DNA from 2 places in the Blautia sp. HA8986 genome. Region 2 is predicted to be linked to the other one. Evidence: riboswitches for the same ligand, from Rfam matches in the RefSeq annotation. Region 2 holds a riboswitch; the other holds the start of a gene.
What was found. A riboswitch is a leader RNA that binds a small molecule or an ion and turns the genes downstream of it on or off. The one in region 2 is predicted to bind FMN.
Positions count from the first base shown of each region.

Region 1 (6,159 bases), 1.1 Mb from region 2:
ACAAAACGGCTACAAACCCAGTAAATATGGGTGTTGTGGCCGTTTTTCTTTTTGCAGCGATATGTACTATATTATCCTTGCTTTGATTTTATCTGTTTTGTATTCTTGATGAGGGTCCGCATATCTGCTTTAGTAATGAATTCATGATCCGTTCTAAAATCAAATATTTTATGTAAGGCATCGGTTAGTTCGGTTCTTGTATAAGAGGGGATATATCCGCTCGCTGTGTTCAGCAGAGTCATTTGCATAGAGCGTAATGTTTCCAATATCTGGTCTGCTGTATAAAAGTTGCCGCTTTGGAGAACTCTACAGACACTTTTCCGGTATGCTGCTTATAAAGTTCTGTTTCTTTTGCCGCCTGTTCCTTTGCCCACACCATCAACTTGTATTCATTCCCATCAAACTGTTCAAGAAGGGCATTGTACTTCCCAAGTTTTTTATAAATACATGAAGAGGATTTTCCGTTTTCTTTGCGGAAAGAACGATAAATATATACATCTTTATTATTTTTACTGCCTGTGATTGCGATATACATGATAAATAAATCCTTTTTTCTTTTATTACACCACACTATTATAAACAAGTACATATAAAAACGTAAAATTTGACATAAAAAATGCAGGTTTTATAAGGCCTGCAGGGTGATTTTTAATTATTCAACTGTCAAACTCCCGAGTTTGAAGCTGATAATAAAAGATTACAGTTACTGTAGTCTGGACAATAGCTTATGTCTGAGAAAATCTATGGTATTGTGTTTGGTGAAAAGTGGAAATAGTGGTATAATTCTATTATTGACAGATTTTAATAACAGGAGGCTTATACCATGGAACGAGTAGTAAATTTTTTAAAAGAAGCAGAGACATATTATTTGGCAACAATGGAAGGAGACCAGCCAAGGGTAAGACCTTTTGGAACAGCACATATTTTTGAAGGAAAACTGTATATTCAGACCGGAAAGGTGAAAGATGTTTCAAAACAGATTCATGCAAATCCAAAGGTGGAAATCTGTGCATTTAAGAATGGAGAGTGGCTTCGTGTAGCAGGAGAACTTGTAGAAGATGATAGAAGAGAAGCAAGACAGTCTATGCTTGATGCTTATCCATCTTTACAGAATATGTACTCAGCAGATGATGGAAATACAGAGGTATTTTATTTTAAGAATGCGACAGCTACATTTTCATCATTTACACATGAACCGGAAGAAGTGAAGTTCTAAGGGCAACAAAAATGGCGAAAAGTATTGTTGATCAGGACAGGGCATCCGTTGTTATATGCAATCTTAAGCATGAGATTATTTACATGAATCCGGCAGTTGTTATCAGCAATGCGAAGGGAGATGGCGATAAACTTATTGGAAGAAGTTTGTTAGAGTGTCATAATCCGGAATCAAGAGATAAAATACAGCAGGTAGTGGACTGGTTTGCAGTTGATGAAAGTCATAATATCGTTTATACTTTTCACAATGAAAAACAGAATAAAGATGTTTATATGGTGGCACTCAGAGATGATGGGAAGTTGATAGGATATTATGAGAAACATGAATATCGAAATGCAGAAACTATGAAACAATACGATTTATGGTGATGATATGACGAAGGATGAATGGTACAAGCAGTTATTTGAGCGACTGGATAATTCCAAGTTCCGAAGCAGTTTCCATCTGAAACAGAAAGATATTGACTACATAAATGAAAAAGGACTGGATACAATCAGACAACATGCAAAGGACTTTATCGCAAAGAGAGAAGCTCCGGCATATATAGCAAATGATGGCAAGCAGACACCAATGCGTGGTCATCCGGTATTTATTGCACAACATGCAACGGCAACATGTTGCAGAGAGTGTATCCGTAAGTGGCATAAAATGCAACCGGGAAAGGAACTAAGTCAAGTGCAGCAGGAATATCTAGTAGATGTAATTATGACATGGATTCAAAAAGAAATGGAGAGACACTAGTGCAGATATTTGTAGATGCAGATGCGTGTCCGGTAGTGGGCATTATCGAAACAATAGCAGAGAAATATCTATGAAGATTACATCCGGTTATAGCGTAGAATTACGAAAACAGAATATTCCGATCCGACAGATACTGGATATCTACAGGTCTGCGGTCAGTTATCTGACAGAGGTCTATGAACAGGTGTGGGAAGAACTGGAAAGGAAAACAAATGAGAAAAGCAATCGTATATGCATCTGTACATCATGGAAATACAGAGAAATTAGTAAAAAGCATAGCAGAAGAGTGCCAGGTCGATTTGATTGATGCTGTAAACCAGCCAGATGCAGATCTGAGCAGTTATGATATGATTGGGTTTGCATCAGGAATCTATTTTTCGAAATTTCATCAGTCAATGTTGGGTTTTGCAGAGAAAAACTTACCGAACGACAAAAAGATATTTCTGATTTGTACTTATGGTGGTAGTGCGAATTATAAATCCATAGAGCAGATTTTGGACAAGAAGCATTCTAAAGTGATAGGAAAATTCGGATGCAAGGGCTATGACACATTTGGTCCATTTAAACTGGTAGGTGGTATTGCAAAAGGGCACCCTGATGAAGAAGATATAAAAAATGCAGTTGAGTTTGTAGAAGGATTGTAGTGAGTTTTGATTATTCAACTGTCAAACTCCCGAGAAAATGTGAAATGCGTAAAATAAAAATTCTGCTTTACAAATAATAGATAAAGTATTAAAATGAACAAAAAGATATCTTCAGGGCAGGGTGAGATTCCCTACCGGCGGTAAAGCCCGCGAGCCGAAAGGTATGATCCGGTGAGATTCCGGGGCCGACAGTACAGTCTGGATGGAAGAAGATGATAGTACAGTTGATTTTTGTATGAATGAATGTAGTATCAGAGCTCTGAGATGGTGATCCATTTCAGAGCTTTTTATGTAGGAAATAATCAGACATTCATTTATCGATCATATGTAACAGATTAATTCCACCCTGCAGATATTTCTGCAGGCTTTTTTTGTATCTGGTACATCGTTTTCGAAATACCAGGCAAACAACAGGAATAAGAAAGAAGGAATAGAAATGACGGATCAGGAATATATGCTTCGGGCGATTCAGCTGGCCAAAAAAGGAGAAGGCTGGACGAATCCCAATCCGATGGTAGGGGCAGTGATCGTAAAAGACGGAAAGATCATTGGGGAAGGCTATCATAAAAAGTATGGAGAACTTCACGCGGAACGTAATGCAATTGCTTCTCTTACAGAATCAGCAGAAGGTGCGGTGATTTATGTTACGCTGGAGCCTTGCTGTCATCATGGTAAAACACCTCCATGTACGGAAGCGATCATTGAACAGAAGATCAGAAAAGTGGTGATCGGTTCCAGAGATCCGAATCCGAAAGTGGCAGGAAAAGGTGTACAGATGTTAAGGGAAGCCGGTGTAACAGTAGTTGAAGATTTTATGAGAGAAGAATGTGATCAGCTGAACCCGGTGTTTTTCCATTATATTACTACGAAGACTCCGTATGTAGTGATGAAGTATGCCATGACACTGGATGGGAAGATCGCAACGAAGACAGGGGCATCAAAATGGATCACCGGAGAAGCTGCACGAAAAGAAGTACAGCATATGCGGCATCAGTACATGGGGATCATGGCAGGCATTGGAACTGTGCTTGCAGATGATCCGATGTTAAACGTCCGGGTAGAAGGCTGGAAAAGTCCTGTCAGGATTGTGTGCGACAGTAAGCTCAGGATCCGGCCGGACAGTCAGATCGTAAAAAGTGCGGAAAAGTACCGGACGATCGTGGCTTATGCAGATCAGAAAAATACAGAAGAAAAAATAAAAATATTACATACCATGGGAGTTGAGACCATTTACTGTCCCGATGAAAAGAATCAGATAGACCTTAAGAAGCTGATGACAGATCTTGGAAACAGAGGTATTGACAGCATCCTCCTGGAGGGAGGCGGTACGTTAAATGACAGTGCACTGCGAGCCGGAATTGTAAAGGAGGTACAGGCTTTTGTGGCACCAAAGCTGTTTGGCGGTGTGGCTGGGAAGACACCGGTAGAAGGTATTGGAGTTGAACTGCCGTCTGAAGCAGTGGAACTGAGATATACAGATATCTGTCAGATCGGTGAGGACATCCGGATAAGATGTCAGGTGTGTGAGAAAAAACAGGAGGAATTATGTTTACAGGAATCGTAGAAGAGAAAGGAAAAGTCCGTTATATACAGCTGACAGGGGAATCAGGGATCCTGGCAGTGAAAGCCAGGAAGGTACTGGAAGGCACAAGAATCGGTGACAGCATTGCCGTGAATGGCGTGTGTCTGACAGTTACGTCGATCCAGCCGGACGGATTTACCGCCGATGTGATGGCAGAGACGATCAGAAGAAGCAGTCTTGGCAGCTGCAAAACCGGAAGCCAGGTAAACCTGGAACGTGCAATGGCTGCAGATGGCAGGTTCGGGGGACACATAGTAAGTGGCCATATTGATGGGACTGGTGTGATACGTTCCATGCTCCGGGAAGAAAATGCCATCTGGGTATCGATTGAGACATCACCACAGATTTTGCATCTGATCGTGGAAAAAGGATCAATCTGCATTGATGGGATCAGCCTGACAGTTGCAAGGATTGATGAAGCTGGTTTTCAGGTTTCGGTCATTCCACATACAGGAGAAGAAACAACTCTTTTGGAAAAAATGCCGGGGGATCTGGTTAATCTGGAAAATGATGTGATCGGAAAATACGTAGAAAAACTGCTTGGCATCAAAAAAAACGAAGAAGAGAAAAAAGAATCCGGAATTACGATGGAGTTTCTTGAAGAATTCGGATTTTAGAACAGGAGGATATACAGTATGTCACAAAACTATCAGTACAACACAATTGAAGAGGCACTTAGGGATCTTAAGAAAGGTAAAATAGTTCTGGTCACAGATGATCCGGACAGAGAAAATGAGGGAGATCTGATATGTGCGGCAGAGTTTGCGACCAGGGAAAATATTAATTTCATGGCGACCTATGCAAAGGGTCTTATCTGTACACCGATGAGTGCGGAACTTGCAGCGAGATTGAATTTTCCACCGATGGTTGCTGAAAATACGGACAATCACAGTACAGCATTTACCGTGGCAGTGGATCACGCAGATACAACGACCGGTATCTCAGCAGCAGAGCGCTCCTATACCATTATGAAGTGTGTGGATGATGAGTCGAAACCGGAGGATTTCAGAAGACCAGGACATGTATTTCCACTTATTTCCAGAAAAGGCGGGGTTCTGGTACGGAATGGCCATACAGAGGCAACGACAGATCTTATGAGACTTGCCGGGCTGAAAGAATGTGGTGTGTGCTGTGAAGTTATGAAAGAAGATGGCACGATGATGCGTACATCACAGCTATGGGAAATGGCAAAAGAGCATAACCTTACATTTATTACCATCCGTGATCTGCAGGATTATATAAGAATACATGAAAAGCATGTAAAGGAGGAAGCAGCTGCAAACCTCCCAACACAGTATGGTGATTTTAAAATGTATGGATATATCAATGACATTACAGGAGAGCACCATCTGGCACTGGTAAAAGGTGATATAGGAGATGGTGAGGATGTGCTTTGCCGGGTACATTCGGAGTGCCTGACAGGAGATGCATTCGGATCACTCAGATGTGACTGCGGCCTGCAGCTGCAGACAGCAATGCGCCAGGTAGAGGCGGAAGGCAGAGGAATCATTCTGTATATGAGACAGGAAGGCAGAGGAATCGGACTGATCAATAAGATCAAAGCATATGCGCTTCAGGAACAGGGATACGATACTGTGGAGGCTAATGTGAAGTTAGGATTTGCACCGGATCTCAGAGAGTACTGGGTCGGGGCACAGATACTGTCAGACCTTGGTGTGAAATCATTAAGATTACTGACAAATAACCCGGATAAAGTTTATGGACTTGGTGAATTCGGGCTGAAGATCAATGAGAGAGTACCTCTGGAGATTCCGGTACAAAAGTATGACCGGAAGTATATGAAGACGAAGCAGGAAAAGATGGGTCATATTTTTAAAGAAATAAATTTATAAAAAACAGCAAATATCAGGAGGAAGAAAAAATGAGACAGATCAATTTAGTAGAAGGAAAAGTAGTAGCACCGGAGGGAATGAAGGTTGGTATCGTGGCAGCGAGATTCAATGAGATCATTGTGA
Region 1 is NZ_JBWLUQ010000001.1:1,111,075-1,117,233, reverse strand. Features, by position in the region: partial or broken gene AC04Q4_RS05125 (IS1634 family transposase) at 290-535, opposite strand; gene AC04Q4_RS05120 (pyridoxamine 5'-phosphate oxidase family protein) at 824-1,216, shown strand; gene AC04Q4_RS05115 (PAS domain-containing protein) at 1,228-1,584, shown strand; gene AC04Q4_RS05110 (DUF4186 domain-containing protein) at 1,589-1,957, shown strand; gene AC04Q4_RS05105 (flavodoxin family protein) at 2,170-2,601, shown strand; FMN riboswitch at 2,705-2,819, shown strand; gene ribD (bifunctional diaminohydroxyphosphoribosylaminopyrimidine deaminase/5-amino-6-(5-phosphoribosylamino)uracil reductase RibD) at 3,038-4,165, shown strand; gene ribE (riboflavin synthase) at 4,147-4,800, shown strand; gene AC04Q4_RS05090 (bifunctional 3,4-dihydroxy-2-butanone-4-phosphate synthase/GTP cyclohydrolase II) at 4,819-6,036, shown strand; gene ribH (6,7-dimethyl-8-ribityllumazine synthase) at 6,066-6,159, shown strand, end outside.
Region 1: linked by a shared signal. The riboswitch ahead of ribD (bifunctional diaminohydroxyphosphoribosylaminopyrimidine deaminase/5-amino-6-(5-phosphoribosylamino)uracil reductase RibD) and the one ahead of AC04Q4_RS10275 (ECF transporter S component) in region 2 are both predicted to bind FMN.

Region 2 (6,159 bases):
GGAGCTGGAATATCTGGCAGAAAAACAGAAGTATGACCGGCTTCAGAAGGGCACGGAAACGCTGATCCGTAAGTGGGTAAAAGAAGAACATACTCAGCTCTGGATTGAAGGGCGTGTACGGCAGATCAGTTATCTGCTTCAGCGTTACAATGCAGGAAACAGGGATTACCGGGAAGCAGAATTTCTTATGGATGACATTTTTTCTGGTGCAGAGAATGTGGATCAGCTTTGCTGCGGAATTTCAGATATTTTCTTCAAGGATGTCCGTGAGGAAAGTGCTCCCACACAGAAAGCAGACACAGAAGAATATTTTGACAGTGTAAAAGAATACATACGTAAGCATATGGCAGAACAGCTGTCACTTCATAGTGTAAGCAAAGCGGTAGGCGTTTCACAGACTTATTTAAGCAGACTTTTCCGTAAATATGAGGATGCGTCATTTAATACGTATCTGACTGCACTTCGAATGGAAAAAGCCAAGAAGCTTCTTCTTCGGGAAGATAAGATGTATGTGAAGGATGTTGCGGAGGAAGTTGGGTATAAGGATCAGTTTTATTTCAGCCGTATTTTTTATTCCTATACAGGAGTGCGGCCATCAGAATATGTTGAGAAATAAAAAAGATGGGATGATATAACAAAAATAATATAAAACCAAAATGGAGGGTTAAGGTATGCTGTATCATAATGGGGAAAAACTTACAAAAGAGAAATTTCAGAATCCGGGCAGCGAGTACAGGGCAGCACCATTCTGGGCCTGGAACTGCCGCATGACAAAAGCAGAGATCGACAACACTCTGGATGCGCTGAAGGCCATGGGAATGGGAGGAGGACATATACACTGTCGTACAGGAATGGACAATCCGTACATGGGTGAGGAATTCCTGGAGCTGGTAAAATATTCCTGGAAAAAAAGCCTGGAAAAAGACATGCTCACATGGCTTTATGATGAGGATCGCTGGCCGTCAGGTGCAGGTGGCGGACTGGTCACAAGAGACCATAAATACAGAATCAGATTTCTGCTTTTCACACCGGAATGTCAGGATGGAAAAGAAATCGGGAACAGTGATCTCAGGTCATCCGGGCAGGCTGTCCGAAGCAATGAGAGGACTTTTCTGGGAAGATATCAGGTGCGCCTGGAGAATGGTTATCTGGCAGAGTATGAGAAGATCAGTGAGGACCAGGAGCTGAAAGAGGGATTTCAGGAATGGTTTGCTTATCTTGAGGTATCCGGCGATAATCCATGGTTCAATAACGAAGCCTATCTGAATACCCTTGATAAAGAGGCCGTAAAGCGTTTCGTTGAGGTAACACACGAGAAATATTATGAAAATCTGGGACAGGAGTTTGGGAAAACGATTCCCGCCATCTTCACAGATGAGCCACAGTTTTCCCATAAACAGTGCCTGGATTTTGCAGATGAGAGGATGGATGTGACCATTCCTTACACCGATGATCTGGAGGATACTTTCAAGGCTGCATATGGACACAGCCTTCTTGAACACCTTCCGGAGCTGTTCTGGGAGCTTCCGGGAGAGGCTGTTTCCAGAATCCGTTATGAGTATCATGACCATATCGCAGAGCGTTTTGCAGATGCTTTTGCAGATACTATTGGAGGCTGGTGCAGGGAGCATGGGATCGCACTGACAGGCCATATGATGGAAGAGCCTACTCTGGAAACACAGACAGCAGCACTTGGTGAGGCAATGCGTTCTTATCGTTCTTTCGAAATTCCGGGAATTGATATGCTCTGTGACAGAAGAGAGCTTTCCACTGCGAAGCAGGCAGAGAGTGCAGTGCATCAGTTCGGAAGAGAAGGTATGACAAGTGAGCTTTACGGCGTTACAAACTGGGATTTTGATTTCCGGGGACATAAGCTTCAGGGCGACTGGCAGGCTGCTCTTGGTGTAACTGTCCGTGTACCTCATCTGACCTGGACTTCTATGGCCGGCGAGGCGAAACGTGATTATCCGGCTTCTATCAGCTATCAGTCACCGTGGTATAAAGAATATCCGCTTGTAGAGAATTATTTTGCAAGAGTAAATACAGCACTGACAAGAGGTGTGCCACATGTGAAGCTGGCTGTGATCCATCCGGTAGAGTCTTACTGGCTTTTCTGGGGTCCGAAGGAGCAGACAGCACCGATCCGTGAGGAGATGGATGATAACTTTATCCATATGATCGAGTGGCTGCTTTACGGTACCGTTGATTTTGATTTTATTTCTGAATCATTGCTTCCGGACCTGAATATGGGACAGGAAGAGGAAAAACTTCTGAAGGTCGGAGCAATGAAATACGATACTGTTCTTGTACCAAACTGCCTGACACTTCGAAACTCTACTTTGGAGATTCTTGAGAAGTTCAAAGAACGAGGCGGTCGTGTGATCTTCGCAGGCCAGCTTCCGAAATATGCAGATGCCTATCCGTCAGACAGAGGTGCGAAGCTGGCAGATAAGTGTGAGACTGTGGCATTCAGCAAGTACCGTCTGCTGGAAGCTGTGAAAGGCGCAAGAGATATCGAGGTACTTGAGGATGATGGTAAACCTTCCACAAACCTGATCTACCAGATGAGAGAAGAGGGAGAAAACCGCTGGTTGTTCCTGTGCCATGTAAACCGCACAGAGAAGATTTCCGATGCCTGCATCGTGATCAATGAACTGCAGGAGCGCAAGAAAAACCAGGATCTTCCAAGAGAAGAAAAGCTTCGTATCCGTATCCGCGGAGCATGGAAGATAACGGTGTACGATGCCATGACCGGTGAAATCTATCCGGTAAATGCAGAGTACCATAAAGGGGACACTGTTGTGAAACGGAGTATGTTTGACCATGACAGTCTTCTTCTCTGGCTGGAGCCTGCTGGTACAGGAGAAGAGAATAGTGAGTTTGGTTCGGCGTGTGAGGCAAAGAAGTGCAGCTGTGCACTGGATATTTCCGACCAGGTGGAGATCGTCCGCAGTGAGCCGAATGTAAGCATCCTGGATCTTGCTGAGTATGCGTTTGACGGCGGTGAGTGGCAGGATGAGGATGAAATCCTCCGTATTGATAACCGTTTCCGTGAAAAACTGGGATATCCGCTCCGTATGGAGGCTTTTGCGCAGCCATGGACCAACGATAAGGTAGAAGGCTTTGAACACACTCTGGCTTTACGGTTCCATATCAATACCGAAACAGTATTAAAGGGAACATTCCTTGCAATGGAAAATGATGAGAAGACAAAGATATTCCTGGATGAAAAGCCAGTGGAAAACAAGGCTGACGGATGGTATGTGGATCACTGCATCCGCAAGATACTGATGCCGGATATGGAAGCAGGAGAGCATGAGCTGATCGTGGAGATTCCGTATAATTCCAAAGTAAATATCGAGGCCATGTTCCTTCTTGGAGAATTCTCAGTAAAAGTTGTGGGAAGAGATCAGATACTTGGCGAAGTGAGCCACAAAGCAGCTTTCAGTGATCTTACCAGCCAGGGCTATCCGTTCTACGGTGGAAATGTGACCTATCAGATTCCGTTTGTAAGCAACGGCGGCGAAGTAAGTGTCCGTGAAAACTTATTCCGTGCACCTGTAATAAAAGCATCTGTTGACGGAAAAGAGGCAGGGTATATCGCATTTTCACCATATGAGGTATCTCTTGGCAAACTGCCGGCGGGAGAACATATGCTTGAACTGACTGTATTCGGAAACAGGGTAAACACCTTCGGCACTCTGCATAACTGTGACCAGAAAGAAGACTGGTACGGACCGAATGCCTGGAGAACAACAGGTGATCTGTGGGCATATGAATATCAGATAAAGCCAACCGGACTTCTGAAAGCACCGGTACTTATGGAGAGGTAAGACGCGAAGACAGCAAAATTAAAGGTTGTAATTACAGAAAGTGAGAGTTATAATAAATTCACAAAAGAAAATTTCTTCGGGGCAGGGTGTAATTCCCTACCGGCGGTATAGTCCGCGACCCGCTTCGGCGGCTGATCTGGTGAGATTCCGGAACCGACAGTAAAGTCTGGATGAGAGAAGAACGCGCAGTATTTTATAAACGTGCTCAGTGCCCCGGGAAGAAGTTCCCGGGGTTTTCTATGTTTGGGAGAATTATTCAGGAAATTCTCGCGACATGATTTTGGCAGAAATTTTCTTTGGAATATTTCGAAAGAAGGAGAGAGAATTATGAGTGAACAGGTATTGCAGAGAGGAAACGCCATGGAAAGGAGCAGGACAAGGACAATCGCGCAGGTAGCCATGCTTGGTGCTGTTGCAGGTGTGCTGATGAATCTGGAATTTCCGATCCCGTTTCTTGCACCGTCTTTTTATCAGCTTGACTTTTCCGAGGTTCCGGTTATGGTAGGAACTTTTGCCATGGGTCCTGTAGCAGGTATTCTGATCGAGCTTGTGAAGATCCTCGTGCATCTTGTGACCAAGGGAACTATGACAGCCGGTGTCGGTGATGTTGCAAACTTCCTGTTTGGATGTGCCTATGTGGTACCGGCAGGACTGATTTACCGTTTTCATCATAAGAAGAGCAGAGTACATGCAGTTGCAGGTATGGCAGTTGGAACTGTTCTGACAGCGATCCTTGCATGTTTCATCAATGCGTTCGTACTGCTCCCGGCTTACGGTAAAGCTTTTGGAATGCCGATCGAGACTTTTATCCAGATGGGAAGCGCAGTACACAGCTCAGTAAACGGACTGCTTACATTTGCACTGCTGATCATTGCACCGTTTAATATTTTTAAATATGCAGTGACATCCCTGATCGTGTTTGTAATTTATAAGAAAATCCGTGTTGTGCTGAAAGGTGACTGATTTAAGCGCAAAAGACATATTACGGATTTTAACATAGAAATGCCATGTAACATGCAGCTGTTTGAGGCAGCGGCCGTTACATGGCATTTCTGTTTTGGTCAGTAGGTATTTTTTGTTTGAACGCAGATAAGCATTCCCCCGCTTCAAGTGCGCGGAGCACTAAGCGGCGGGTGAGGGGGGATGCTTATGTCAGTGGGAGTTGAAAGCTTCCACTGACAGATCGCGAAGCGACTGCGTTCATGAGCAAGTAGCGAAGCGGATTGCGAATGTCCGCTTTACTTTCTAAATTTCCTGGTCGGATTCCATGGATTTCATAATTCCAAGTTCCTTTCTTGCAAAAACAACTGCAAGCACGAAAGCAGAAGTATCTGCAATCGGTCCTGCATACATGACACCGTCAATTCCAAGAAAGAGCGGGAAGATCACGATCAGCGGCAGCAGGAAAAGTACCTGTCTTGTAAGGGACATGATGATACCAAGCTTTGCCTTGCCGATAGAGGTGAAAAATCCGGCAGACATAGGCTGTATCCCATTGGCAAAAGTCATCAGCATAAAGATTCGGAGATATTTTTCCGCAAACTGAAAATACAGATCGTTTCCGTTTCCGAAGATGCCCACGATCTGATGTGGGAAGAACTGGAAGCAGATAAAAAATATCATAGCGATAATGGTGCAAAGTGTTACGGAACAGCGGTAAGTCTGACGCACACGGCTGTATTTCTCGGCTCCGTAATTAAAGCCCCAGATGGGCTGGGAACCCTGGGAGATTCCGATGCAGATAGCCATAAATACCTGGTTGACTTTTGAGATGATGCCTGCGCAGGCAATAGGGATATCACTTCCGTAAACAGATTCTGCTCCGTAGTGGCGGAGAATATTGTTCATAACGATCTGTACCACAGCAATGGCAATCTGGTTGATGCAGGAGGCCATTCCGAGGGAAAAGATCGCAGACAGGTTGGGAAACCGCGGGATCAGCATGGAACGGTCAAGATACATTTTTCGGAGTCTGGTGAAATAAAAGATCACCAGAATTCCGGAAACGACCTGCCCTGTGACTGTTGCCCAGGCTGCGCCTTTGATCCCCCAGCCGAATCCGAAGATAAAAAGCGGATCCAGGATGGTGTTGATAATGGCTCCGATCAATGTGCAGGTCATGGAATAAGTCGGGCTTCTGTCTGCACGGATCAGGTGATTGCCGCCAATGGAAAGCACATAAAAAGGAAGTCCGATGGCAGTGATTCCCATGTAGTCAATGGCGTATGGCATAACGTCCGGTGTTCCGCCGAAGAGGTGAAGCAGTGGTTTCAGGAACAAAAGTACGATCACTGCGATCACAGTGCCGAAGATTGCAAGGGAAGAA
Region 2 is NZ_JBWLUQ010000001.1:2,186,906-2,193,064, reverse strand. Features, by position in the region: gene AC04Q4_RS10285 (response regulator) at 1-616, shown strand, start outside; gene AC04Q4_RS10280 (glycosyl hydrolase) at 672-3,833, shown strand; FMN riboswitch at 3,902-4,019, shown strand; gene AC04Q4_RS10275 (ECF transporter S component) at 4,161-4,796, shown strand; gene AC04Q4_RS10270 (MATE family efflux transporter) at 5,079-6,159, opposite strand, start outside.